One region of the Acidovorax sp. LjRoot194 genome, then DNA from elsewhere that is predicted to be linked to it. Evidence: predicted binding sites of a transcription regulator. Region 1 holds the regulator's gene; each other region holds the start of a gene.
What was found. Region 1 encodes sigma-54, which starts transcription at its own class of promoters, with help from an activator protein. Its sites were predicted from a motif close to TGGCANGNAANCTGCTTT; they were not measured.
Positions count from the first base shown of each region.

Region 2: a site for sigma-54 is predicted at 3,114-3,131, ahead of ACSQ3N_RS14780 (BMP family protein). Genes of this name have one in related genera too.
Region 3: a site for sigma-54 is predicted at 2,583-2,600, ahead of ACSQ3N_RS01910 (ammonium transporter). Genes of this name have one in related genera too.
Region 4: a site for sigma-54 is predicted at 3,224-3,241, ahead of glnA (type I glutamate--ammonia ligase). Genes of this name have one in related genera too.

Region 1 is NZ_CAXUQB020000001.1:5,360,614-5,367,656, forward strand. It holds gene ACSQ3N_RS24285 (THUMP domain-containing class I SAM-dependent RNA methyltransferase) at 1-373, opposite strand, end outside; gene ACSQ3N_RS24290 (acyl-CoA thioesterase) at 395-871, opposite strand; gene ACSQ3N_RS24295 (glutaredoxin domain-containing protein) at 1,097-1,612, shown strand; gene ACSQ3N_RS24300 (RNA polymerase factor sigma-54) at 1,721-3,331, opposite strand; gene lptB (LPS export ABC transporter ATP-binding protein) at 3,431-4,225, opposite strand; gene lptA (lipopolysaccharide transport periplasmic protein LptA) at 4,222-4,872, opposite strand; gene ACSQ3N_RS24315 (thiol:disulfide interchange protein DsbA/DsbL) at 5,060-5,707, opposite strand; gene ACSQ3N_RS24320 (SPOR domain-containing protein) at 5,794-6,444, opposite strand; gene argS (arginine--tRNA ligase) at 6,454-7,043, opposite strand, start outside.
Region 2 is NZ_CAXUQB020000001.1:3,287,597-3,294,639, forward strand. It holds gene ACSQ3N_RS14760 (enoyl-CoA hydratase-related protein) at 1-46, shown strand, start outside; gene ACSQ3N_RS14765 (threo-3-hydroxy-L-aspartate ammonia-lyase) at 337-1,329, shown strand; gene upp (uracil phosphoribosyltransferase) at 1,534-2,178, shown strand; gene ACSQ3N_RS14775 (hypothetical protein) at 2,257-2,790, opposite strand; gene ACSQ3N_RS14780 (BMP family protein) at 3,179-4,189, shown strand; gene ACSQ3N_RS14785 (5'-methylthioadenosine/S-adenosylhomocysteine nucleosidase) at 4,400-5,398, shown strand; gene ACSQ3N_RS14790 (ABC transporter ATP-binding protein) at 5,600-7,043, shown strand, end outside.
Region 3 is NZ_CAXUQB020000001.1:407,176-414,218, forward strand. It holds gene ACSQ3N_RS01895 (amino acid ABC transporter permease) at 1-342, opposite strand, end outside; gene ACSQ3N_RS01900 (ABC transporter substrate-binding protein) at 378-1,142, opposite strand; gene ACSQ3N_RS01905 (sulfite exporter TauE/SafE family protein) at 1,509-2,267, opposite strand; gene ACSQ3N_RS01910 (ammonium transporter) at 2,633-3,976, shown strand; gene ACSQ3N_RS01915 (hypothetical protein) at 4,159-4,491, shown strand; gene ACSQ3N_RS01920 (antibiotic biosynthesis monooxygenase family protein) at 4,516-4,869, opposite strand; gene ACSQ3N_RS01925 (GMC family oxidoreductase) at 5,167-6,879, opposite strand.
Region 4 is NZ_CAXUQB020000001.1:2,127,616-2,134,658, forward strand. It holds gene ACSQ3N_RS09635 (polysaccharide deacetylase family protein) at 1-208, shown strand, start outside; gene ACSQ3N_RS09640 (sterol desaturase family protein) at 290-1,297, shown strand; gene ACSQ3N_RS09645 (EI24 domain-containing protein) at 1,334-2,296, shown strand; gene ACSQ3N_RS09650 (competence/damage-inducible protein A) at 2,293-3,117, shown strand; gene glnA (type I glutamate--ammonia ligase) at 3,292-4,707, shown strand; gene ACSQ3N_RS09660 (hypothetical protein) at 4,921-5,442, shown strand; gene glnL (nitrogen regulation protein NR(II)) at 5,564-6,586, shown strand; gene ntrC (nitrogen regulation protein NR(I)) at 6,627-7,043, shown strand, end outside.

The DNA of each region.
Region 1 (7,043 bases):
AGCGATCGGCCACCGCGTCCTTGACCTTCAGGCCCGCGAAGTTCAGGCTCTGCAGCGGGCTGTGCTGAGCCGTGACCTCGACCTTGAAGGTCTGGCGCGTGGTGAACCAGATCTCCCAGGCGACGTCGCTCGCGGCGGCGTACAGGTCGTTCTCGGACCGGTAGGGGCGGTGGGCCAGCTGCACCAGCACGCGCTGCGCCAGCCGGCTGTGCAGGTTCAGCAGCAGCGCCTCGCGCCAGGAGGCGCGCAGCAGCACACCGCCCCGGCCGACCAGCAGGTCCTGCCCCGTGAGACCGGTGATGGCATGCACCTCGTCGGCCAGATAGCCCTCGACGCCCGCGGCGCAAGGAAGAAAGAGTTGGAGTTGGTTCATATCAGCGCAGAGGATAAGCCTTCAGGCCATGGGGGCGCCGGGTGCATCCGGTGCGGCGGGTGCGGCGGGTGCGCGCTGCAGCAGCAGTTGGCGGATCGATTCTGGAATGGTGGCGACCTTGCGGTCGCTGCGGCCGATGAAGACGATGCCGATCTTGCCGCGGGCCACCTCGCGCCCCGAGGTCTTCTCGGTCATGCGGAACACCAGGTCGAAGCCATAGCGGTTGAAATCCACCGGCGCCATCTCCACGCACATGGTCTCGCCATGAAAGCCCTCGGACTTGTACTGCGCCACGATGTCGCCCACCACGATGGACAGCCCGCCCACGTCGGCCTCCGGGTAGCCCAGCGACTGGAAGAAACGCACGCGCGCCTCGGACACCAGGCTCAGCAGCTGCGCGTTGTCCAGGTGCCCGCCCTGGTTCACATGGCTGATGTAGATCTGCATCTCGGTGGAAAAACCGAACTGCGCGGGAAGGTCGAAGACGATGCGGGCCATGGCTGGGCGGTGGGGGTGGAGCGGAGGTGGAAGCGTGGAACAAGGACAACGGGCGGGCACCCGCGGTGGCGGCGTGCATGCGGTACTGCGCAGGGCCGCTGGGTGCCGGGGATTTTCTGCAGCGACAGGCCCTGCGGCCCACGGCGGGTGGTGCCATGGGGCGGTGCGGCACATCCGGGCAGCTTCTTGCTGACAGCACGCCCGGTGTCTCTTATGCTCGCAGGCATGAGATTTTACCGGAGCCCCTCCCCCGGCCTTTTCCGCCAGGCCGTAGCCGCCACGCTGGCAATGGCCGCGCTGGTGCTGGCACCGATGGCGGGCGCCCAGACGCTCTACAAAACGGTGGGCCCGGACGGCCGGGTCGTCTACAGCGACAAGCCCCCAACGGGCGTGGGTGTGGACAAGGCGATGAAGCTGGACAACCTGCCGGTCAGCGTGGTGCCGGGTGCAGAGCCCCGCGCGGCCGACCGCAGCCCCAAGACCGAGCCCCCCGCCGCAGCACCCCGTGGCGACGTCGTGCTCTACATGGCCACCTGGTGCGGCTACTGCAAGGCCGCCAAGGCGTACCTGGCGCAAAAGGGCATTGCCTACCGCGAGCTGGACGTCGATACGCCGGTGGGCAAGGCGGCCTTTGCACAGATTGGCGGGCGGGGTGTGCCGGTGCTGCTCACCAACGGCCAGCGGTTGTCAGGCTTCAGCGCACAGTCCTACGACGCCGTTTTCGCGTCCCAGCGCAAGTAGCCTGGCCTCGCACCCCACCGCACCGCAGTTGGCGGGCCGGTGGGTGGGCGGCGATCCTCCGGCGCACGGCCCATCGCAGGTCCTGAAGGCCCTGCAGCGCTGACAGAGCTACAGCGCCTTGCGCAGATTGGCCGGCGCGATCTTGAGCGCTTCGCGGTACTTGGCCACCGTGCGGCGTGCGCACTCGATGCCCTGCTCCTTGAGCATCTCGGCGATCTGGCTGTCCGACAGCGGCTTGGTGGGGCTCTCGGCCGCGACGAACTGCTTGATCAGCGCGCGCACGGCGGTGCTCGACGCATTGCCGCCCGTCTCGGTGCCCAGGCCCGAGCCGAAGAAGTACTTGAGCTCGTAGGTGCCGATGGGCGTGGCCATGTACTTGGCGGTGGTCACGCGGCTGATGGTGGACTCGTGCAGGCCCAGCTCGTCGGCAATGTCGCGCAGCACCAGCGGGCGCATGGCCAGCTCGCCATGCGTGAAGAAGTTCTTTTGCCGCTCCACGATGGCGCGCGAGACGCGCAGGATGGTGTCGAAGCGCTGCTGGATGTTCTTGATGAACCAGCGCGCCTCCTGCAGGCGCTGCTGCATGCCCTGGTGGCCTTCGCCGCCCTTGTGGCCGCGCAGTGCGCCGGCGTAGATGTCGTGCACGCGCAGGCGCGGCATCACATCTGGGTTGAGCGCGACGATGAAATTGTGCTGCCCGTCGCGCCCGTTGGCGCGGCCCGCTTTGCGCACGATGACGTCGGGCACGATGATGTTGCGCTCCACGTCCACAAACTTGCGGCCCGGGCGCGGCTCCAGCCGGGCGATCAGGGCCATGGCGGCGCGGGTGCGCTCCTCCCCGTCGCCGCACAGCTGCGTCAGGCGGCGGATGTCGCGGCGCGCCAGCATCTCCAGCGGCTGCTGGCACACGCGCAGCGCGGTCTGCACGGTGTCGGGGTCGATCTCGCTGTCTTCGTCCGCGGCCAGGGCCTTGAGCTGCAGGGTCAGGCACTCGCCCAGCCCGCGCGCGCCCACGCCCACGGGCTCCAGGCTTTGCAACAGGCGCTGCGCCACCGTGAAGCGGTGCACCAGCTCTTCGATCTGCTCCAGGTCGTCGGGGCCGGCCAGGCTGATGGCCAGCTCTTCGAGCGGGTCTTCGAGGTAGCCGTCGTCGTTGAGCGATTCGATCAGGAACCGCAGCGCCGCGCGGTCCACCTCGGACAGGCGCAGCGACAGCGCCTGGCGGTGCAAAAAGGCGGTGAGCGATTCGTGCGTGCGGGCCAGCTCGGTGGCGTCGGCCTCGTCGCCTTCGGCATCGTTGCGGTTGCGGGCGGGCGCATCGCCGCCCCATTCGGTGTCGTTCGGCGCGACCTCGACGGTGCCGTCGCCGCTCCAGTCGGGCTCGTCGCTGGCGCTGCTGCCCGGCTCGGAGTCACCCAGCGGGCCGTCGGCCGCGGTGTCGCTGGACGTGCTGGCGGTGCTGGCGCCGGGTGCGTTGGAATACAGCGTGTCGTCCGCGCTGTACTCGTCGGGCTGGGCAGGAACGTCGGCCGCCTCCAGGCCGAACTCTTCGCGCGGAGCTTCTTCTGCGTTGCGCTCGAGAAACGGGTTTTCGTCGAGCATCTGCTCGACCTCCTGACCCAGCTCCAGCGTGGACAACTGCAGCAGCCGGATGGACTGCTGCAGCTGCGGCGTGAGCGCCAGGTGCTGCGAAACGCGCAGTGACAGGCCGGGCTTCATCGGGCAGCCGCCTTGCGGCCTGCACGGCGCGCGGCGCACGCCGCCCCGCGGGGTGGCAAAAGGGAGAGGCGGGGGTCGAACGTACGGTCCATCGGTCTGCTACATGCGGAAGTGTTCGCCCAGGTACACCCGGCGCACTTCGGCGTTGTCGACGATCTCGGAAGGGGTTCCCTGCGCCAGCACTTGGCCGTCGCTGATGATGAACGCGTGGTCGCAGATGCCCAGCGTCTCGCGCACGTTGTGGTCGGTGATGAGCACGCCGATGCCGCGCGCCTTGAGGAAGCCGATGATGCGCTGGATCTCGATCACCGCGATGGGGTCGATGCCGGCGAAGGGCTCATCCAGCAGGATGAAGCGTGGCTGCGTGGCCAGCGCGCGGGCGATCTCCACCCGGCGGCGCTCGCCCCCGGACAGGGCCATGGCGGGCGAGGCCCGCAGGTGGTCCACCCGCAGCTCCTGCAGCAGGGCGGTGAGGCGCTCTTCGATGGCCTCGCGCGGGAGCGGCTGGCCGTTGTCGCCGCGCTGCAGCTCCAGCACGGCGCGCACGTTTTCCTCGACCGACAGCTTGCGGAAGATGGACGCCTCCTGCGGCAGGTACGACAAACCCAGGCGCGAACGGCGGTGGATGGGCATGTGGGCGACCGACTGGCCGTCGATACGGATGTCGCCCGCATCGCTGCGCACCAGGCCCACGATCATGTAGAACGAGGTCGTCTTGCCCGCGCCGTTGGGCCCGAGCAGCCCGACGACTTCGCCCTTTTGCACGGTGAGCGACACATCCTTGACGACCTTGCGGCTGCCGTACGACTTGGCCAGGTGCTGCACCTCCAGCCGACTGCCGACCTGTGGGTCTGCAGCCGCGGGTCCGCTGGAGTGGACAGGCTGCGCGCTCACTTGGCGCCGCCGCCGAGGGTGTTGCTGGGGCGCAGCGCCGGGGCCGACGACGGCGCGGCAGGTGCAGCGGCGCCCGGTGGCGGGTCCTTGGGCGCCAGCACTGCGCGCACGCGGCTGCCAGGGGCCGGGGTGTCGCCTGCGGTGCTGGTGGACGGCTTGCGCTGGCCGTCCACGGTGAACACGTCGGTCAGGTTGTTGTAGACGATGACGGCGCCGGTGATCTCGTCGCTCAGCACCGCACCGCGGTAGCGGCGCAGCTCGGCGCGGGTGATGAAGCGCACGTTGTCGGCCTTGCCGTCGTACTCGATGACCTCGCTCTCGCCCTCGATGAACTCGTCGGGCGCACCGGGCACGGTGTCGCGCTTTTGGCGAAAGAACGCGCGCTTGCCCGCCTCGGCCGTCACCACCCCGTACTGGTAGCCCTCGGCGTCCTGGCGCACATCCAGCCGCGCACCGCGCAGGATGATGGACCCCTTGGTCATGACCACGCGGCCGGTGAACACGCTGGTTTGCTTGAGCTCATCGTGCCGCAGGGCGTCGGCCTCGATGTTCATGGGTTTGGCGCGGTCAGCCTTTTCAGCATGGGCAACGCCATGAATGCAGGCCAGGGCCGTGAGCAGGAGGGTTGGGAGGATGCTGTGTTTCATAGGGCACGAATCTTGCAGTTCATTGTAGCCACCCCACGGCATGCGCCATGGAAAAAGACCCGCACGCTTCCACGCGCGTGGGGTCTCTGGCCCCAAGCAGTCGCTTCCTCGGGTCGGGACGGCAATGAAAAAAGCCCGCATCAGCGGGCTTTTTCGCAGGGCATGCCGGGCCCCAGGCGGCTCGGGCTTACTTCTGCTTGGTCAGGAACTCCACCACTTGCAGCACGTTCTGCATGTTGCCGGCCATGGTGCCGTCGGTGTAGTACTTGCCGGCCACGCCCATCGAGGGCACGCCTTCGACGCCGTAAGCGTCTTGCAGCTGCGATGCGCGGCGCACCTGGTTCGACACGGTGAAGGAGCTGTAGACCTCCTTGAACTTGGCGGCGTCCACGCCCTGCTGGGTCACCCAGGCCAGGATCTCGTCGTCCTTGGCGAGCTTGGCTTTCTCCACATGGATGGCGCGGAACACCTTGGCGTGCAGGGCTTCGAGCTTGCCCATGCCTTCCAGCGCGTAGAACAGCTTTTGCTGCGGCACGAAGCTGGCGTTGAACGCCACGGGCACGCGGCGGATGGACAAATCCTTGGGCGCGGCCTTGACCCAGGCGTCGAGCGTGGGTTCGAACGCGTTGCAGTGGGGGCAGCTGTACCAGAAGAACTCGATCACATCGACCTTGCCGGCGGGCGCGTCGGGCGTCACGGGCTTGTCCAGCCGCTTGTAGTCCTTGCCCTCCTTGAACTGGCGGGCCTGGGCCAGCGCGGGCGTGGCGACGGGCAGCGTCAGGGCGGTGGCGGCGACTGCCGAAGCAGTGGACAAAGAAAACTCACGGCGTTTCATGACAAAGACTCTCCTAGTTCAGGTCTGGGGGATGGGAGCCGCGCCCCCGGAAAAAGTTCAGCCCGCGCAGTCCGCAGGCCCGCCGTTCAACGCTGCACGCGCACCAAGGCCGACTCCACGCCCGTGCCGTCCAGCTTTTCCTTGAGCTGCTCGGCGTCGTCGCGCTTGGCAAACGGACCCACGCGCACCCGGAAGACCGGCCGGCCGTTCTGCTCGCGTTCGCTCACCCGGGCTTCCCAGCCCAGCATGGCCAGCTTGGCGCGCTGGGCGTCGGCATCGGCCTGGGTGCGGAAGGCACCGGCCTGCACGAAGTAGTCAAACGGGTCCACATTGCCCTTGGCAGCAGCCTTGGCCACGGCCAGGTCGCCCAGCGGGTCGGCGCCGGGCTTGCTCTCGGCCTTGGCGGCCTCGGGCTTGCTGGCGGCCGGCTTGGGTGCGGAGGCCGCAGCCCGCACATCCGGCGCCGGCGCCGCGGCGGCGGGCGCCGACGCGGGGGCAGAAGCCGCGGCCACCGGGGGGCGGGCCGGGTTCTTGCCGTACAGCGGCGAGTTCGGGTCCCAGTTCTTGTTCTTTTGCGACTCGGCCGCGTCCAGGTCGACACCGCGGCCATTGCTTTTGTTCAGGAAGGGTACCGGCACCTTGGTCACGAACACGGCCACCGCCAATGCGGCGCCCAGGCCCACGATGACCCCCACGATGAAGCCGATGATCGTCCCGCCCGTCTGTTGTTTCTTCATAGTGACTGCTTACATTCTGGCTGGAGCCGATACGCCCAGCACGGCCAGGCCATTGTGCAATACCTGTGCGGTGGCCGCGACCAGCGCCAGGCGGGCCTTCTTCACGGCCTCGTCGTCGACCAGGATGCGCTCGGCATCGTAGTAGCTGTGGTAGCTGGCGGCCAGGTCGCGCAGGTAGAAGGTGACGTCGTGCGGCGCCTCGCCGTCGGCGGCGGCCGTGAGCATCTCGGGGTACTTGGCCAGCTGCAGCATCAGCGCCTGGGCCTGCGGGCCCTGCAGCGCCGACAGGTCGACACCGTGCAGGGACGCCACGTCACCACCGCCGGCCTCTTGCCAGGCCCGCAGCACCGACTGGATGCGCGCGTGGGCGTACTGCACGTAGTACACCGGGTTGTCGTTGTTCTGCGCGACGGCCAGGTCCACGTCGAAGGTGTACTCGGTGTCGGGTTTGCGGCTCAAGAGGAAGAAGCGCACCGCGTCCTTGCTGGTCCACTCAATCAGGTCGCGCAGCGTGACGTAGCTGCCCGCGCGCTTGCTGATCTTGACCTCTTCGCCGCCCTTGACCACGCGCACCATGGTGTGCAGCACGTAGTCGGGGT
Region 2 (7,043 bases), 2.1 Mb from region 1:
CTTCCCGGCGCTAACGCCGCTGATCCGGTTCAGCGAACAGGGGTAATGGCGCGGGCAGTGGGCAGCCGCTGGGCTGCCGTAGTGGCCGGCTGCTTCGCCAATTCTGCGGGTCCACAGCTTGGGAACACTCACCCCACCCGTTCGGGCTGAGCCCGTCGAAGCCTGGGCGCACCCTCCGAAGCGCCGCCCTACCCCGGCCATTCAATCACTATCGATTTCATAGCTACCAGCGTCCACCCATCAAGCGGTAGCAGTCATTTTTAACCCCAAAACCGCTACCAAGGGCTATCATGTGCCGACCCGGGGCAGGCCGCGCCCCGCAGCGAGGACGCCACCATGACCGTGCCCAGCCTACCCCTGCCCACCTACGACGATGTGGCCGCCGCCGCGCAGCGGCTCGCAGGCGTCGCGCACCACACGCCGGTGATGCGCTGCACGGCCATCGACCAGCGCCTGGGCGCCAAGCTGTTCTTCAAGTGCGAGAACCTGCAGCGCACCGGCGCCTTCAAGTTCCGCGGCGCGTACAACGCGCTGGCCCAGTTCAGCGATGCGCAGCGCGAGGGCGGCGTGCTCACCTTCTCGGCCGGCAATCACGCGCAGGCCATCGCACTGTCGGCCCGGCTGCTCGACATGCCCGCCCTCATCGTCATGCCCGAAGACGCTGCCACCTCCAAGATGGCCGCCACGCGCGACCACGGCGCCCAGGTCGTCACCTACAACCGCCACACCGAAGACCGCGAGGCCATCAGCCGCCAACTCGCGCGCGAGCGCGGCATGACGCTGGTGCCGCCGTTCGACCACCCGCACGTCATCGCGGGCCAGGGCACCGCCGCGCTGGAGCTGCTGCAGGAGGTGCCCGACCTCGACTACCTCTTCGTCTGCCTCGGCGGCGGCGGGCTGCTCTCGGGCAGCCTGCTGGCCGCGCAGGCGCTGGCGCCGCAGTGCAAGGTCATCGGCGTCGAGCCCGCCACCGCCAACGACGCCCAGCAGTCGCTGCGCGCCGGGCACATCGTGACCATCGACCTCCCGCAAACCATCGCCGACGGGGCGCAGACACAGTCACTGGGCGCGCTGACCTTCCCCATCATCCGTGACCATGTCGAAGACATCATCACCGTGAGCGACGCGCAGTTGATCGAAGCGCTGCGTTTTTTCGCCGCGCGCATGAAGCTCACCGTCGAGCCCACTGGCGCCCTCGCCTTCGCGGGCGTGCAGGCCTTCTCCGGCGAGGACGACGGCGCCAAGCTGCTGCACGGCGAGCGCGTGGGCGTCATCGTGAGCGGCGGCAACGTGGACCTGGCGCGGTACTCGCGGTTTCTGGCGGACTGAGCGGGCCGCGCGCCGGGGCCTGTGGCTTTGTACGGCTCTGTACGGCTCTGTACGGCTGTGCACGTCGCTGCAGCTTTGCCATCACACGCCCTGGCCCCCCGCAGGGGCGCCCCCGCCGCTCGGGTTTCCCGGCCCCGCGGCGAATGGAGGTGAAAATACACCCACCGCCATTCATTCATTTCCCAGCACACCCGAGGCCGCGCCATGAGCACCGCTAGCAACAACAACGTCACCGTCATCACCCACCCCCTGGTCCAGCACAAGCTCACGCTCATGCGCCGCAAGGACGCCAGCACCAACAGCTTTCGCCGCCTGCTGGGCGAGCTGTCCACGCTGATGGCCTACGAGGTCACGCGCGACATGCCGCTGCAGGACTTCGAGATCGAAACCCCGCTGGAGACGATGACCGGCAAGGTCATCGACGGCAAGAAGCTGGTGCTGGTGTCCATCCTGCGCGCGGGCAACGGCTTTCTGGACGGCATGCTCAACGTGGTGCCCGGCGCCCGCGTGGGCCACATCGGCCTGTACCGCGACCCGGCCACGCTGCAGCCCGTGGAGTACTACTTCAAGATGCCGTCCGAGATGCAAGAGCGCGACATCATCGTCGTCGACCCCATGCTGGCCACCGGCAACTCGGCCGCCGCGTGCGTGGACCGCCTGAAGAAGCTCAACCCCCGCTCCATCAAGTTCGTCTGCCTGCTGGCCGCCCCCGAAGGCGTGGCCACGCTGCAGAAGGCCCACCCCGACGTGCCGATCTTCACCGCCGCCATCGACCGCGAGCTGAACGACCACGGCTACATCCTGCCGGGCCTGGGCGATGCGGGCGACCGGATCTTTGGCACCAAGTAGGCGCCACGGGCACCCGTAAAAAAGCCTCGCAACAGCGAGGCTTTGTACGTGGCGGAAGACGGCTCAAAGGCGGTCGGGTCAGCAAATAGCGCCAGGCAACTGCTGCATGCACTCGGTTGAAGACGCATTGCTCCTCCCAGGTGCCTTGGCCACGGCCGCTGGGGAGTTGGCGGGCACGCCCGCCAGAGCGGTATCCCCTTTTTGCAGCTGTCTGTCGAACACCAGCGTTTCGCCAAACACCATCTCGATCCACGTGGGGTACGTGTAGGCCGTGCCGCGGTTGTGGTCCACGACAGCGCCGATCACGCCACCCAGGATGATGTTGCCGGCCAGAGCGCCATTGGGACGGGAAACCAGGGACCCGTTGGCGGCGTCCTCGCCGGGCTGCGTGCACACGATCGTCATGTCTTTGGACGAGCGGCGCAGGGCCTGCATCGTGCCCGACTTGAAGGTGGTGGAGCCGTAATCGTTGGTGGCCACGCACTCGGCGCCCACCACGACGGTGCCGCCCTTTTGTTTGGTGTCTACGCGCACTCCGTGCGTGGTGTCGTTCATGACCGATGCACACCCTACCAGCGACAGGGCAGCCGCTGCTGCGAGCAAAGCTTTCACAAGAAATCCCTCTTCGTTTTATAGACCCGCTGCTTGCGGGCGGCGAATTGTAACTAGAAGAACACACCCCAAAAGGGTGCCTCGGTCGCATTCGGAACATTACCGACTTTTGGCTTTTGATTCAGCACAACACGTCGTGTGGCGTTGCCTGTCGCACATAAAAGTGCATCGGCACGCACCACGGAAGAGCCCCTGCCCAGCGCGCGGCCGCCCGCCCTGTGATGGCTCGCTTGGCAAGCGAACATCGTGCGCTGCGCTACGCCTTGGGGGAGGACCCCGTGGCCGGGCACGGCGCTCCGCCGGTTGCAGGCCACTGCAACGTCGTGCATGCTTATTGCTTGGAGCCAAGTTCACTGCCCTATTGCACCCAACCCAAGAAAGCGTTGCCATGACCACTCGCCGCATCTTCACCGGACGCCTGCTCTGCACCTCCATGGCCCTCTCGGCCGCCCTGGGCCTGGCGCCTTCGATGGCCGGGGCCCAGGCCAAGCTCAAGGTCGCGGCGATCTACACGGTGCCTTACGAGCAGCAGTGGGTGAGCCGCATCCACAAGGCGCTGAAGGCCGCCGAGGCGCGGGGCGAGATCGAATACAAGTCGAGCGAGAACGTCACCAACGCCGACTACGAGCGCGTGATGCGCGAGTACGCCACGGGCGGCAACCAGCTCATCGTGGGCGAGGCCTTTGCGGTGGAGGCCGCCGCCCGTAAGGTGGCCAAGGACTTCCCCAAGACGTCTTTCCTGCTGGGCTCGTCCGGCAAGCCGCAGGCGCCCAACTTCAGCGTGTTCGACAACTACATCCAGGAGCCCGCCTACCTGTCGGGCATGGTCGCGGGCGGCATGACCAAGACGAACAAGATCGGCATGGTGGGCGGCTTTCCCATCCCCGAGGTGAACCGCCTGATGCACGCCTTCATGGCCGGTGCGAAGGAGACCAACCCCAAGGTCGAGTTCACCGTGAGCTTCATCAACAGCTGGTTCGACCCGCCGAAGGCCAAGGAAGCGACGTTTGCCATGATCGACAAGGGCGCCGACGTGCTCTATGCCGAACGCTTCGGCGTGTCCGACGCGGCCAAGGAAAAGGGCAAGCTCGCCATCGGCAACGTGATCAACACGCAGGACAAGTACCCCGACACCGTGGTGGCATCGGCCCTGTGGCACATGGAGCCCAGCATCGACCGCGCGCTCAAGCTGGTCAAGGAAGGCAAGTTCACGCCCGAGGACTACGGCCCGTTTTCGATGATGAAGCACAAGGGCTCTGAACTCGCGCCGCTGGGCACGTTCGAGAAGAAGGTGCCCGCTGACATCGTGGCCAAGGTCAAGGCGCGGGAGGCCGAGATCCTGGCCGGCAAGTTCACCGTGAAGGTGGACGACAGCCAGCCCAAGTCCACGGCGAAGTAATCGAAGTAATGCCGTCGGCGTTGCATTGATGGGCGCGGCCAGCGGTGCAGCGCCCGTGACGGTGGTGGACCACCCGCCACCGTCACCCACCGGCCGTGCACACACCGTTGCCGTCAATGGCGCCGGGCCGCCCTCCACTGTGTTGCCGGCACCGCACCGCATCGCACTTGCGCTAGGCTGCGGCACCTCTGCCCTCTTCAGGACCTGACCATGCCCCCATCCAGCAGCAGCACCACCACTTCCACCCATCTTCGCACCACCCTCGCCCGGCACGGGCTGCGCCTGCTGGCGGCGGCCACCCTGGCCGCGGCGGTGGCAGGCTGCAGCACAGCACCCACTCGTTCATCGGGGGCTGCGGTGGTGCAGCTCGATGCCACACCGCGCATCGCCGTCATCTCGGCCTTCGAGCCCGAACTCACCGTGCTGCTGCCCCAGGTGCAGCAAGCCGCCAAGCACCGCATCAACGGTGTGGAGTTCACCACCGGCACCCTGTCGGGCCAGCCCGTGGTGGTGTTTCTGTCGGGCATCAGCATGACCAACGCGGCCATGAACACCCAGCTGGCGCTGGACCGCTTCAACGTGAGCCACATCGTGTTCAGCGGCATCGCGGGCGGTGTGAACCCGGGCCTGCACATCGGCGACGTGACGGTGCCTGCCCAGTGGGGCCAGTACATGGAATGGCTTATGGCCCGCGAAGACAAACCCGGCCAGTACAGCGCCCCCGCCTGGATGAAAAGCGAGCTGACCCTGCCCGCCTTCGGCATGATGCACCCGCGCCCGGTGGAGGTACGCAGCGCCGCGAAGCCCGCCCTGACCAAGCAGTTCTGGTTTGCCGCCGACCCCCGCATGCTGGCCGTAGCGCGCAGCCTGGGCACCAGCGTCGCGCTGGACCATTGCCACGCCGACAAGTGCCTGAAGGATCGCCCCCGCATGGTGGTCGGCGGCAACGGCGTGTCGGGCCAGGCCTTCGTCGACAACAAGGCGTTCCGCGAATACGCGTTCAAGACCTTCGATGCCAACGTGCTGGACATGGAAACCGCCGCCACCGCCATGGTCGCGCACAGCAACGGCGTGCCCTACATCGCCTTCCGCTCACTGAGCGACCTGGCCGGCGGGGGTGATGGCGAGAACGAGATGGACACCTTCATGCACCTGGCCGCGGCCAACTCGGCCAAGGTGCTGCAGGCGTTTCTGGCCAGCTGGAAGTGACACCATGAACCCGCAGCGGGCGCTGGCCGCATGGAGCCCCTCTCCCCCCGCGGGAGAGGGGTTGGGGAGAGGGGGCGCGTGCGACCGGCGCTGCGCTGGTGCGGAGGCCGCCCCCCCTCTCCCCGGCCCTCTCCCGCGAGGGGAGAGGGAGTGGCGCGCATTGAACAGGCATTGCAAATAACGCACTCCATCGCACACACCATGCCCGACGCCGTCCTGCACCTGAAGAACATCACCAAGCGCTTTGGCAAGCTGGTTGCCAACGACGGCATCAGCCTGACGCTGCAGCGCGGCGAGGTGCTGGCGCTGCTGGGCGAGAACGGGGCGGGCAAGTCCACGCTGATGTCCATCCTGTTCGGGCACTACGTGGCCGACGAAGGGCATATCGAAGTGTTCGGCAAGCCCTTGCCGCCGGGCCAGCCGCGCGCGTCGCTCGGTGCGGGCATCGGCATGGTGCACCAGCACTTCACGCTGGCCGACAACCTCACGGTGCTGGACAACGTGCTGCTGGGCACCGAGCCGCTGTGGCAGCCGTTCTCGCGGCGCACAGCGGCGCGGGCCAGGCTGCTGGCGGTATCGCAGCAGTTCGGGCTGCCGGTGCAGCCCGATGCGCGGGTGGGCAGCCTGTCGGTGGGCGAGCGCCAGCGGGTGGAGATCTTGAAGGCGCTGTACCGCGGCGCGCGCATCCTGATCCTGGACGAGCCCACGGCGGTGCTCACGCCGCAGGAGAGCGAGGCGCTGTTCGACACGCTGGCCCAGATGGTGGCGCAGGGCCTGTCGATCATTTTCATCAGCCACAAGCTCGCCGAGGTGCTGCGCGTGTCGCACCGCGTGGCCGTGCTGCGCCAAGGCAAGCTGGTGGCCGAGGCGCCAGCGCAAGGCACCACGCAGGGCCAGCTTGCGCAATGGATGGTGGGGCATGCCGTGGAGGCCGCCGAACGCCGCCCCGCACGCCAGGTGGGCGCACCGGTGTGCGTGCTCGACCGCGTCAGCACCGCGCCCACCGGGCGCGACCGGCTGCGGGACGTGTCGCTCACCTTGCATGCGGGCGAGATCGTCGCCATTGCCGGCGTGTCGGGCAACGGGCAGGTGGCGCTGGCCGATGTGCTGTGCGGCGTGCGCGCCGTGGCGCAAGGCCATGTCACGCTGCTGGGCACACCCCTGCGCGCCCAGCCCGCGTGGCTGGTGGCCCAGGGCGTGGCCCGCATCCCGGAAGACCGGCACGCGGTGGGCGTGGTGGGCGACCTGCCGGTGTGGGAGAACGCGGTGTCCGAGCGCCTGCGCAGCCGCTGGTTCGCGCAGCCCTGGTTCAAGGGCCTGTGGGTCAAGCGCGGTGCAGCGCGTGCGCATGCCGAGCACCTGGCCCGCACCTTCGACGTGCGCGGCGGCGGGCCCGATGCCCCTGCCCGCGCGCTGTCGGGCGGCAACATGCAAAAGCTCATCCTGGGCCGCGCCCTGCTTCCGCCGCAGGATGCCACCGACAGCGCAGCCGCCCCGCGGCTCATCGTGGCGCACCAGCCCACCTGGGGCCTGGACATCGGCGCAGTGATGTTCGTGCAGCAGCAGCTCATCAACGCGCGCGACGGCGGCGCGGCGGTGCTGCTGATCTCGGACGACCTGGATGAAGTGCTGGCGCTGGGGGACC
Region 3 (7,043 bases), 5.0 Mb from region 1:
CGCGAAGTACACGAACAGAATCTGCACCAAGAGCGGCGTGCCGCGGATGACCCAGATGTAGAAGCTCGCGACCCAGCGCACCGCTGCAAAGCGCGATGTGCGGGCGAGTGCCGCGGCGGTGCCCAGCACCAGCCCCACGCTGCCGCTGATCAGCGTGAGCCACAGGGTGGTGCGCGCGCCGTCAGAGAACGCCTGGGCGTTGGGGCCGATGGGATCGGGCAAAAAGGACAGCAAGGTGCCCAGCAGAGACAGCGCCAGCACCATCAGGATGACGGCCGAGACGAGCGTGGCGTTGCTGCGCTGCTGGCGGCTCCAGCGCTGCGGCCAAAAGGCAGTGAGCATGAAAAAAGACCCCGGTAGCTACAAGCGGGTCGTGCTTACTGGCAGCGGACGTCTTCGTTGAAATACTTCTTGGACAGCGCGGCATAGCTGCCGTCGGCCATGACTTCGGCCAGGGCCTTGTTCCAGCCGCCGGCCAGCGAGGTGTTGCCCTTGGCCACGGCGGCGGCGATGCGCTCGATGAACAGCATGTCGCCCAGCTTGAAGCCCGCGCCGGGGTTCTTCTCGGCCACGGCCTTGGCCACGAAGCGGTCGGTCACCCAGGCGTCCACGCGGCGCGAGTTCAGCGCGCTGCGGGCGTCCACGTCGGTGGGGAAGTTCTTCATTTCCTTGATGGAAGAGACCTTCTGCACGTTCTCGAGGTAGCTGGTGCCGGTCTGCACGGCCACCACCTTGCCCGCCAAGTCCTTGGCGCTCTTGATGGCGGGGTCCATGGCGATGATCATGCCGCCCGAGCAGTAGTGCGGGTCGGTGAAGGTCACGGCCTTTGCGCGCTCGTCGGTGATGCCGTGCGAGGCGATCACCAGGTCCCAGCGGTCCTGGCGCAGGCCGGTCAGCAGGGCATCGAAGCCCAGGGTCTTCCACTGGATGGTGACACCCATCTTCTTGGCCACCAGTTCGGCCGTCTCCACTTCGAAGCCCGTCAGCGTGGTGCCGTTGAAGAAATTGAACGGAGCGAACTGCCCCTCGGTCGCAATCAGGATCTTGCCGTCCTTCTTGACCTCTTCCAGCGTGCGGGCCTGGGCAGAAGTGAAAGCGGCACAAAGCGCGAGGGCGGTGGCTACAGCCTTGAACAATTTCATGGGAGGGGTCCTGTCAGGGGTATTTCAGGTACAAAAAATCCGGCATGCGGGTAGCAGGCCGGAGGCTGGTGGTTCGGACGCACAGCCATCGCAAAATGCGAAGCCTGCCGTCATCAAGTGGTAACGATTATAAATATGCGAATTTTTTCCTTGGGCCTGCGGACAACCCTCAAAGCCCCGTTGTGTGCCAATTCACAACAGGTTTAGAGCGGTGACTCCGAACTGGATGGGGTCCTGAAGCGCAAGCTACGGCCGACGGGTGTTGATACTGGCACGCGGCAGGCGAGTGCACCCGTGGATCCGGCTTCGCCGGTCCAGGGGGTGCGTCCCCCTTCAGGGGGAAGGCGCCGAAGGCGACTCAGGGGGTCATCTCAAGAACCCGTCGTAGCCGGTCTTGAGGATCAGCGTGCTCACCACCACGATGAAGATGCCGCGTACGAAGCCCGTGCCGTGCTTGAGCGCCAGGTGCGTGCCCAGCAGGCTGCCCACCACGTTGGCCACCGCCAGCGTCACCGCGAAGTGCCACCACACGTGGCCCTTGGCCGCGAACAGTGCGATGGCGGCAAAGTTGGTCGCGCAGTTGAGCAGTTTGGCCGACGCCGATGCGTTGAGGAAGTCATACCCCAGCAGCCGCACGAACAAAAAGACGAAGAAGCTGCCGGTGCCGGGTCCGAAGAACCCGTCGTAGAAACCGATCAGCACGCCGATCAGGCTGGCGGCCACCACCTCCGTGCGGCCGCTGTAGCGCGGCGTGTGGTGCCGCCCCAGCTCCTTCTTGGCCAGGGTGTAGGCCAGCACACCCAGCAGCACCAGCGGCAGCAGCTTGCGCAGAAAGTCCGCCGACATCACCGTCACGGCCCACGCGCCGGCGAAAGAGCCCGCGAACCCCGCGGCGGCCGCGGGCAGCATGGCGTGCCACCGCACCTGCACGCGCCGGCTGTACTGCCAGGTGGCCATGGCCGTGCCCCACACCGACGCGGCCTTGTTGGTGCCCAGCAGCGTGGCCGGCGGCGCCGCCGGAAAAGCCGCGAACAGCGCCGGCACCATCACCAGCCCCCCTCCGCCCACGATCGCGTCCACAAACCCTGCCAGCAGCGAGGCCAGGGTGATAAAAATCCATTCCATCGCTGGATTGTCGCACCCGGTGCGCTATCAATTCAGGAGTCATCGGTGCGCCCTGCGAGGCCGCACACGCTGCGAGCAGGCAAGAAAAAGGCGCTGGGATCGCCAGCGCCTGGAAAGGGTCTGCACCTCGTTGGGTGCTTTGAATATGTTTATTGGTAGAAAGTGTCTCCTCGGGCCCCTCGCTTGGCACACCGAAGCGCGCTCTCGAGTGCCGCAACTGTAACGGCCGCACCCCTGTGGTGCATTGGGGGTTTCCCGACCCCTTTCCGGGGCATGGGGCTGGGGCACCCCCTGCATCTCCCTGGCATTTTCTGCTGGCATGGCTCGTGCAACCTGCTTGTAACAATTTGCGATAAGGAGCCTTCATGCGGGGAACTGTGCACCGGATTGTGGCGTGGGTGGTCTTGACCTTGGGGCTGTGTGCGGCTGCGCTCGCGCAGGGCACGCCGCCGGACGCAGTGCCTGCGCCCGTGCGGCCCATGCTGGTGGCCCAGGACACGATCAGCGCTGCGCACACCGGTTGGATGATGACCTCGACCGCGCTGGTCCTGCTGATGACGCTGCCGGGCGTGGCGCTGTTCTATGCCGGCATGGTGCGCAAGAAGAACGTGCTCAACACCATGGCCAGCGTGGTCGCCGTCGCGGCGCTGGTCAGTCTGTGGTGGCTCGCGGCGGGCTATTCGCTGGCCTTCACGCCGGGCAGCCCGTGGTTGGGCGGGTGGGATCGGGCGGGCTTTGCCGGGCTGGACTTCGATCTCGCGGGCGGCAAGCTCGCGGTGAGCCATGTGGCGCCGCACATCCCCGAGTCGGTCTATGCCATGTTCCAGCTCACCTTCGCCATCATCACCGCCGCGCTGCTGGTGGGGGCGCTGGTCGAGCGCATGCGGTTTTCTGCGCTGCTCATCTTCACCAGCCTGTGGACCCTGCTGGTCTACGCCCCCGTGGCCCACTGGGTGTGGGAGCCCGGCGGCTGGCTCGCAAAGATGGGCGCGCTCGACTTTGCGGGGGGCTCGGTGGTGCACGTCAACGCGGGCGTCGCGGGCCTGGTGTGCGCCTGGTACCTGGGGCGGCGCACCGGCTACGGGCGCGAGCCGTTCGAACCCTACAACCTGGGGCTCACCATGGCGGGCGCCGGCATGCTGTGGGTGGGCTGGTTTGGCTTCAACGCGGGCTCTGCCGTGGCGGCCGATGGCCGTGCGGGGCTGGCGATGGCGGTCACGCACCTGGCGGCGGCCGCGGGCGCCCTGTCGTGGATGGTGGGCGAGTGGATCGTGCGCGGCCGCCCGTCGCTGCTGGGGCTGTGCTCGGGCCTCATCGCGGGCCTGGTGGCCATCACGCCTGCCGCAGGTTTTGTCACGCTGCGCTCGGCGGTGGTCATCGGGTTGGTGGCGGGCCTGGCCTGCTACTGGGGCGCCACGGGGCTCAAGCGCCTGCTGCGTGCCGATGATTCGCTGGATGTGTTCGGCGTGCATGGCATCGGCGGCATCGTGGGCTCGCTGCTCACCGGCGTGCTGGCCAGCCCCACCGTGGGCGGTGTGTCGGGCAGCCTGCTCACCCAGGCCATCGGTGTGGGCGCCGTGATGGCCTACAGCTTGGTGGTCACGGGTGTGCTGCTGTGGATCACCAACTTTGTGGTGGGCCTGCGGGTGGACGAGCTGAGCGAGCAGACGGGGCTGGACATCGCGCAGCACCGTGAGCGGTTGGGGTAGCTATGGCTCCCCCTGAGTCGCCTTCGGCGCCTTCCCCCTGGGGGGGGACGCCACCGGTGGCCTGGCGAAGCCAGTTCCACGGTGGCCCTCGCCTGGGGCGTGCGGGCTCGAAGGCCGTGGGCAGGGCCACCTTCAGACGTTACTTCCACTGAACTGTGATCCCTATGTCTCAAGGAGCGACCATGCCTGATTCCGACAAGCTGGCCATTGCCGCCCACCTGCACGTGCTGCTGCGCCGCAAGACGGGGCGTGTGACGGACACCGAGTGGATGGCCGTGAACGTGGACTATGCGGCCGAGGTGGTGCGCTTTGCGCGCCAGCGCGCGCTGGAAGACGGTGTGCCCGAGCTGGCCGACTGGGCCGACCGGCTGGACCACGCCATGCACGCGGTGCCACCGCCTGCGCCGCGCCGCCCCCTGCTGGACGTGGCGACCCAGGCCATGCGCCAGCGCAGTGCGCCTGCCGCGCCCGAGCCCGCTCCCGAGGTGCCGCGCTATGTGGGCGGTATCCGCTAGCGGATGTCCCGCCGCCGGTATGGCTCAGTGCGCGGGAGCGCCGCCGCCGGCAAACAGGGCGGCAGTGGGCAGCAGGCCTGTGAGCTTGTCGTCGCCATAGGTGCGCAGCCCCTGCGACACCACCACCTGGTAGCCGTTCAGCCACTGCGCCTGCGCGGCCTTGGCTTCGAGGTGGGTGGGGTGACTGATGATTGCCTGCAGGGCCTCGAGCGACTGCCAGTAGTACACGTTGGAGACGAGGCCCCGCGCCGTGTCCTCCCACGTTTCCTCGCCCAGGTAGCCGTCGATGGAGCGGGCGGCGGTGGCAATCGCCTGGTCCAGGCGGTGGAACGTGTCGTCGAACTGCCGGGTGGCAAAGATGAAGGTGGAGGAGTACATGGGGCGCGATGGTAGTCACATCGGATGTGGTCACCTCAGCTCACCTCCGATCCCGCTTGATTGACTGCCTGCCTGCGAGCATTGGCGGGTGGTGCAGGGGATCGCTGCGGTTTGTTCCGGGACCCTGCCCAGTGACTCCAAACAACCAAGAACCGTTCACGCTGAGCCCGTCGAAGCGCGGCGCAGGCTTCGACAAGCTCAACCCGAACGGATGGGGGAGTGCTTGAACCCGCCGCCCATCACGCCCCGCATCACTTCCGCATCAGGCCCCCGTCACGCCCCCAGTCACATCCCACGTCATGCCGCTTGGCGCGCGGCCTGCCGCGCTTTCACGATCCACTCCGCCGCCTTCTCCGCCAGCATCAGCGTGGGAGAGTTGGTGTTGCCGCTGGTGATGGTGGGCATGGCGCCCGCATCCACCACGCGCAGGCCGGCCACCACGGCGCCGGGGCCGTTGCGCGGGTCGCGCACGCGCATCTGCGAGTCCAGCACGGCCATCGGGTCGCCGTCGCGGCCCATCTTGGTGGTGCCCACGGGGTGGAAGATGGTGGTGGCGATGTCGCCGGCCAGGCGGGCCAGGTCTTCGTCGCTTTCGAACTGCACGCCGGGCTTCCATTCTTCGGGCTGGTACGCGGCCAGCGCGGGCTGGGCCACGATGCGGCGCGTGACGCGCAGGCTGTCGGCGGCCACCTGGCGGTCTTCGGGCGTGGAGAGGTAGTTGGGCGCGATGGCCGGTGCGGCCTTGAAGTCGGGCGCCTTGATGTTCACCGTGCCGCGGCTCGTGGGGTTCAGGTTGCACACACTGGCCGTGAACGCCGGAAAGCTGTGCAGCGGCTCGCCGAAGGCATCGAGCGACAGCGGCTGCACGTGGTATTCGATGTTGGGGTAGGGCTGGCTTGCGCTGCTGCGCGTGAACGCGCCCAGCTGGGACGGCGCCATGCTCATGGGGCCGCTGCGCTTCATGGCGTATTCCAGGCCGATCTTGGCCTTGCCCCACAGCGAGCCGGCCATGGCGTTGAGCGTGGGCACGCCATTGACCTTGAACACCGCGCGGATCTGCAGGTGGTCCTGCAGGTTGGCCCCCACGCCCGGCAGGTCGACGGCCACGTCGATGCCGTGCTGGCGCAGCAGCGCGGCGGGGCCGATGCCCGACAGCTGCAGCAGCTGCGGCGAGTTGACGGCGCCGGCGCACAGGATCACCTCGTCGGTGGCGTGGGCGGTGACCATCTCGTGGCCGTCCCACACCTGCACGCCGGTGCAGCGCTTGGTGCCGTCGGGCTGGGTCTCGACGACGAGCTTGGCGGTCTGCGCGCTGGTCCACATCTCGAAGTTGGGGCGGCCGTAGCAGGTGGGGCGCAGGAAGGCCTTGGCCGTGTTCCAGCGCCAGCCGCTCTTCTGGTTGACCTCGAAGTAGCCCACGCCTTCGTTGTCGCCGCCGTTGAAGTCGTCGGTGGCCGGAATGCCCGCCTGCTGCGCGGCCTGGGCGAAGGCGTCCAGCACGTCCCAGCGCAGGCGCTGCTTTTCGACCCGCCACTCGCCGGTGCTGCCGGTGGACTTGTTGCCGTGCAGGCGCTTGAAGTTTTCATTCACGCCGCCGGGCTGGTCCAGGCGCCAGTGGTCCTCGTGGCGGCGAAAGTGGGGCAGGGTGTTCTCCCAGCGCCAGCTGGCGTCGCCGGTCAGCTCGGCCCACTGGTCGTAGTCGCGGGCCTGGCCGCGCATGTAGATCATGCCGTTGATGCTGCTGCACCCGCCCAGCGTCTTGCCGCGCGGGTAGCGCAGGGTGCGGCCGTTCAGGCCCGCGTCGGGTTCGGTGTGGTAGAGCCAGTCGGTGCGCGGGTTGCCGATGCAGTACAGGTAGCCCACGGGGATGTGGATCCAGTGGTAGTCGTCCTTGCGGCCGGCTTCGATCAGCAGCACGCGGTAGCGGCCGTCGGCGCTCAGGCGGTTGGCGAGCAGGGCGCCGGCGGTGCCGCCGCCGATGATGATGGTGTCAAACGTGGTGTCGCTCATGGGCAGGGCAGATCGGATCGGGGCAGCGGTGCTGGCAGGGTGGGTCGGTGCGCCATTGTGCGGATCGCACATGCCCTGTCGATAGGGGTCCTGCCTATTGCTATTGTTTTAATAGCTGGTGGCGCTTTAAGGTCCAGCGGTAGGGGGCTGTTTGATATTAATTT
Region 4 (7,043 bases), 3.2 Mb from region 1:
GAGCGCCAGCAATGATTCCCTGTTGCGCAAGGCGCTGCGCGATGTGCGCAGCGGCGACATTCTGCTGGCGCACCTGGGGATCTGGTCGCGCAAGGACCCCTGGGCGCCTGCGGTGCTGGAGCCATTGATTGTGGGTTTGAAGGAACGTGGATTTTGCTTTCGCACGCTGCGTGAGCACCCCGACTACGCCAAGCCCGCAGGGCGGTAGCGGGCGTTGGGGGCCGGGCGATCGGCACACGACACGATGCAGCGCAGCAACGCGCAGGACTAAACCGGATGGAGCATGAGCATGGGTTGGCTAGGCAACGGGTTTGACACCGCGCAGCAGTGGCTGTTCGAGAGCGTGATGCAGCCCCTGATGTTTGCCATGGGGCTGGGCAATCAGCTGGAAAGCGGCTACGAAGCGTCGGGCTGGATCCTGGTGGGGGTGCTGCAGCTGGTGGTGATTGCTGCAGTGATAGGCCCTCTGCAGCGCTGGAAGCCCGTGGAGGCCGTCACCGACCGGGCCACGATCCGCACCGACATCCTGTACACGCTGATCCACCGGCTGGGTCTTTTCCGGCTCGGCCTTTTCCTGGCGGTGGACCCGCTGGCGGATTCCCTCTTTGGCGCCTTGCGGGTGGCCGGCGTCAGCACCTTCCAGCTCGACGGCGTGTGGCCTGGCATCACCGATGTGCCGTGGGTCAGTCTGCTGCTGTACCTCGTGGTGTTCGACTTCGTGGACTACTGGATCCACCGCGGTCAGCACCACTACGAATGGTGGTGGCGTCTGCATTCACTGCACCATGCGCAGCGCCAGATGACCATGTGGAGCGACAACCGCAATCACCTGCTCGACGACCTTCTGCGCGACACCATTCTGGTGGTGGTGGCCCAGCTCATCGGTGTGGCGCCTGGCCAGTTCATTGCCATCGTGGCCATCACGCAGCTCAGCGAGAGCTTTCAGCATGCCAACGTGCGGTTGTGGTTCGGGCGCTGGGGCGAACGGCTGTGGGTCAGCCCGCGGTTCCACCGTCTGCACCACAGCATCGGTATTGGCCACGAAACACTCAAGCCTCTTGCGCCAGGGGCTGGCGGTGGGGCCACGCACCGTGTGGTTCTGGGCGGGCACAACTTCGGTGTACTGCTGCCTTGGTGGGACATGCTGATGCGCACCGCCAACTTCGAACAACGTTACGACCCCACCGGCATCCGTGACCAGGTCGAGCCCGGCCCGGGCGGCCGCGTGCGCGACTACGGCACCGGCTTCTGGTCGCAACAGTGGCGGGGCGTGCTCCGGCTCATCGGGCGCGCCTGACGGGCCGTGCCACCCTCAGAAGGTATGCTCGCCGACATGGGACTACTGCTTGATTCTTTCTGGCGCGCAGCGGCCTATTGCCTGCGCCCGCGGGTGATGGCGCTGTCGGTACTGCCGCTGTTGGTGATGCTGGGCCTCGCGCTGGGCCTGGGCTATCTGTACTGGGACGCCGCAGTGCAGGGCATGCGCGGCATTCTTGACGCGTCCACAGTGCTGGCCACCTTCTGGAACTGGCTGCAAGGCTGGGGTCTGGGGGATGTGGCCTCGGTGGTGGCGCCTCTGATGGTGATTTTGGCAGTGGCGCCTGTGCTCGTGGTGCTGTCACTGCTGCTGGTGGCGGTGCTGATGACGCCGGCCCTGGTGAGCCTGGTGGCTGATCGGCGGTTTCCCAACCTCGAACGCAAGAAGGGCGGCTCCTTCATCGCCAGCGTGGCGTGGTCGCTCGGTTCGACCGCGCTGGCGTTGATCGCGCTGGTGGTGTCGGTGCCCCTGTGGCTGGTGCCGCCTCTGGTGCTGATTCTTCCGCCGCTGATCTGGGGCTGGCTCACGTACCGGGTCATGGTGTTCGATGCACTGGCCGACCACGCCAGCAAAGAAGAGCGCCAGGAGATATTTCGGCGCCACCGCAGCAGTTTGCTGGGCATCGGTATCTTGACCGGCTACCTGGGCGCTGCACCCAGCATCGTGTGGGCCTCAGGCGTGGTGTTCGCCGCTGCATTTGTCGTGCTCGTACCGCTGGCCATCTGGATCTATACCCTGGTATTCGCCTTCTCGTCGCTGTGGTTCGCCCACTATGGGCTGGCTGCACTGGAGCAATTGCGCGCAGAAAATGCTGCATTGGCCCACGCGCCGCCCGCCGGCACGACACTGACTCCCCGCGGTGCGCCGGACGTTGTGCCACCGGGCGTCGACGCCCCTGTGGCGGTGCCTACAGCACCGCCAGCCCCCGCCGCGCTGCCCGCGCCAGAACCATCAGCCCACGGAACCCCTGCACCATGACGACCCCCCAGTTCGGCCTCATCATCGTCGGCGACGAAATCCTGTCCGGCAAGCGCGCCGACAAGCACATGCCCAAGGTCATCGAGCTTTTGGCCGCCCGCGGGCTGGCCCTGTCGTATGCTGACTATGTGGGCGACAGCCCGGACCGCATCACCGCCACGCTGCAGCGCGCGTTTGCCTCGGGCGACGTCGTGTTTTCGTGCGGTGGCATCGGTGCCACGCCGGACGATCACACCCGGCAGTGCGCTGCGCGTGCCTTGGGACGCGACCTGGCGCTGCACCCCGAGGCAGAAGCCTTGATCCGCGAGCGCATGCAGGATGTGGCGCGGGAGCAGGGCGTGCCGTACGAGGCCGATCGCCCGGACAACCTCCACCGGCTCAACATGGGCACCTTCCCCGCGGGGGCAAGCATCATCGCCAACCCGTACAACAAGATCCCCGGCTTCACCTGCGAAGGGGCAGGGGGCGGGACCGTGCACTTTGTGCCGGGGTTTCCCGTCATGGCCTGGCCCATGATCGAGGCGGTGCTGGACCAGCATTACGCAGCACATTTCAACCGCACGCCGCAGACCGAGCAGTCCGTGGTGGTGTACGGCGCCATGGAGGCTGCTTTGACCCCTTTAATGGAGCGCATCGAAAAATTGCATGCGGGAGTCCGCGTGTTCAGTTTGCCCAGCGTGGATCATCCACAATACGGGCGGCATATCGAGTTGGGCGTCAAAGGGCCCGCGCCGCTGGTCCCAGCGGCGTGGGAAGACCTCCAGCAGGGTCTGCACGAATTTGGTGCGCAATGCGGCCCTGAATTGGTGCGCAATCTTTGAGGCACAAAGATAAATAGTGATTCGCACCTTATTGGTGCAATCCGATGTGTGCGCCCATGGTCTGTAGTCCGTGGCGCTCCTTCATAGTGCGGCGGCTGCACCCAGCTGGCACGCAAACTGCTTTTGTTTACGCAAAATCCTTTTTTCAACAAGCGCTTTACCCAGGAGAACCTGATGGCCAAGACCGTTGCAGACGTGATAAAGATGGTGAAGGAAAACGAAGTCAAGTTCGTTGACTTCCGTTTTACCGATACCCGTGGCAAGGAACAGCACGTGACCGTGCCTGTTTCCCACTTTGATGAAGACAAGTTCACGTCCGGCCACGCATTCGACGGCTCCTCGGTGGCTGGCTGGAAGGGCATCGAAGCTTCGGACATGCAACTGATGCCCGACCCGAACACGGCCAACATCGACCCGTTCTTCGAAGAAACCACGCTGTTCCTGCAGTGCGACGTGATCGAGCCCGGCGACGGCAAGGCATACGACCGCGATCCACGCTCCATCGCCAAACGCGCTGAAGCCTACCTGAAGGCCTCCGGCCTGGGCGACACCGCTTTCTTCGGCCCAGAGCCAGAATTCTTCATCTTCGACGGCGTGCGTTGGTCCAACGAACCCGGCAAGGTCATGTTCGAGATCGAAGAGTACGAAGCCCCCTGGAATTCGGGTGCCAAGCTCGAAGGCGGCAACCGCGGCCACCGTCCCACGGTCAAGGGCGGCTACTTCCCAGTGCCTCCCGTCGACAGCACGCAAGACATGCGCGCTGAAATGTCCCTGATCCTCGAATCCCTGGGCATCCCGGTCGAAGTGTTCCACCACGAAGTGGCAGGCGCTGGCCAGAACGAAATCGGCACCAAGTTCAGCACGCTGGTCGAGCGCGCCGACTGGACGCAGGTCCTGAAGTACGTGGTCTGGAACGTGGCCAACGCCTACGGCAAGACCGCCACCTTCATGCCCAAGCCCTACGCTGGCGACAACGGCTCCGGCATGCACGTGCACCAGTCCATCTGGAAGGACGGCAAGAACCTGTTCGCAGGCGACGGCTATGCCGGCCTGTCGGACTTCGCTCTGTACTACATCGGCGGCATCATCAAGCACGCACGTGCCCTGAACGCCATCACCAACCCTGGTACCAACTCGTACAAGCGCCTGGTGCCCGGCTTCGAAGCCCCTGTGAAGCTGGCCTACTCGGCCCGCAACCGCTCGGCCTCGATCCGCATTCCTTACGTGGCCAACCCCAAGGGCCGCCGCATCGAAGCGCGTTTCCCCGATCCATCGGCCAACCCCTACCTGTGCTTCTCGGCGCTGATGATGGCCGGCCTGGACGGCGTGGAGAACAAGATCCATCCCGGCGAAGCCGCCACGAAGGACCTGTACCATCTGCCGCCCGAAGAAGACAAGCTGGTGCCCACCGTGTGCCACAGCCTGGACCAGGCGCTGGAGTATCTGGACAAGGACCGCGGCTTCCTGACCAAGGGTGGCGTGTTCTCCGATTCCATGCTGGATGCCTACATCGACCTCAAGATGCAGGAAGTCACGCGTTTCCGCATGGCACCTCACCCTGTCGAATACGACATGTACTACTCGCTGTAATTGCCTGCCTGCAGGCTCTTACTTCCCAAAAGGCGGCGCAAGCCGCCTTTTTTCATGGCGCGCTAGCTTTTGACGGCCTGAAACGGAACCAGTGGCTGGGCCGTTGCATCCTTGTACAAAGCCCCGTGGGGGTCTGCTGGTGTTGGATTGGCGATGCACGGTGATTGGTGGATACTCCACCGCACCCCCTGCATGGCAGTGCGAGGAAACCGAATGAAGAAAACGCTCATCTCCCTGTTATTGATCGCTGCGGTGGCTCCGGCCGCCTGGGCGCAAGACCGCATCTACCGCTGTGGCAACGAATACACCAACAACGCCCAGCAAGCCAAGGAGCGCGGCTGCAAGCTGGTGGAAGGCGGCAACGTGACCGTGGTGCAGGGCAACCGCCCAGCGGGCGCTGCGGCCCCTGCAGCTGCGGCCCCTTCAACAGGCGGCGGTGGCGCCACCTCGGCTTCGCCACCGTCTGCGCCGCGCGTGAACACCAACGACCAGAAGGCCCGTGATTCCGATGCGCGCGCCATTCTCGAATCAGAGCTGCGCAAGGCCGAGACCCGCCACGCCGATCTGGTGAAGGAATACAACGGTGGCGCGCCCGAGCGCAATGCGCTCGACCTGCGCAACCCGCAGCGCTACATCGAGCGCACCGCAGAGCTGAAGGCCAACATCACCCGCAGCGAAAGCGACATCGCCGGCATCAAGCGCGAGATCGCGCGCCTGCCTGCTGCCGCCAACTGACTCGCTCACCGCAACCCCGCCCAAACCGCCACCAACCCGTAGTCTTTACAAGCGCGTGAATTCCCAGCACCCCACCGATGCCCCGTCCACCGACACGGGGCGTTTTCATTCTCTGGACCTGATGTCCACCCTGGTGGCCGTGCTGCGGGCCGACGGTGCGGTGCAGTTCGCCAACGCCGCGCTGGAAAACACCCTCGGCCTGTCGCGCCGGACCTTGGAGAACGCGGATTTCTCCACCTTCTTCACCGACCCCGCGCTGCTGCAGACCGCCCTGGCGGGCGCCCGTGGCAAGGACTTTGCCGCGCTGCGCTACGAGGCCGGCCTCAAGCGCGTGCACCAGGACCCTGTGCCCGTGCATGTGAGCGTGGCCGACGCCGAGCAGGTCGGCGAGATTCTGGTGGAACTGTGGCCGCTGGAGCAGCAGGCCCGCCAGGACCGCGAAGAGCGCCTGCTCGACCAGGCCCAGGCCAACAAGGAACTCATCCGCAACCTGGCGCACGAGATCAAGAACCCGTTGGGCGGCATCCGTGGTGCCGCCCAGTTGCTGGAGATGGAGCTCGAAAGCCGCGAGCTCACCGAATACACCCAGGTCATCATCCACGAGGCGGACCGCCTGCAAAGCCTGGTAGACCGGCTGCTGGCGCCGCACCGCCACCCCCATCTGGTGGGCGATGTCAACATCCATGAAGTGTGCGAGCGAGTGCGCTCCCTCGTGCTCGTGGAGTACCCGCAGGGCCTGAAGGTCGTGCGCGACTACGACACCTCCATCCCAGAGTTCCGCGGCGACCGGGCGCAGCTGATCCAGGCCCTGCTGAACATCGTGCAGAACGGCGCCCAGGCCCTGACTGAGCGCATCGCCGCGGGCGACGCGGTCATCACGCTGCGCACCCGGGTGGCACGACAAGTAACGTTTGGTCGCCAGCGATATCGGCTGGCACTGGAATTGCATGTCATCGACAACGGACCGGGCGTACCCGACGCGATCAAGGAGCGGATTTTCTATCCCCTCGTATCGGGTCGGGACGGCGGATCGGGGCTGGGGCTCACGCTGGCACAAACCTTTGTACAGCGGCACCACGGGTTGATTGAATGCGACAGCGTACCGGGTCGCACCGACTTCCGCATCCTGATCCCCTTGCCCTGAGGTCCCTGACACGCAACCACAGGGAAGGTAAGAAAAAGATATGAAGCCGATCTGGTTAGTAGACGACGACCCTTCGATCCGCTTCGTGCTCGAAAAGGCGCTGGCCCGCGAGAACCTGCCCACGCGCAGCTTCACCCACCCCCGCGAAGTGCTCGACGCGCTGGCCGACATCACCGCTGGCGACCCGGCCCGGCAAGGCCCCCAGGTGCTGGTGAGCGACATCCGGATGCCCGGCGGTTCGGGCCTGCAGCTGCTGGAGAAAGTGCGCGAACTGCAGCCTGGCCTGCCCGTCATCATCATGACGGCGTACTCCGATCTGGACAGCGCCGTGTCGGCCTTCCAGCGCGGAGCATTCGAATACCTGCCTAAGCCTTTCGACCTGCCCAAGGCGGTGGAACTGATCCGCCGTGCGGTGGAAGAAAGCCAACGCGAAGAGGTCATCGAAGAGCGCCAGGCC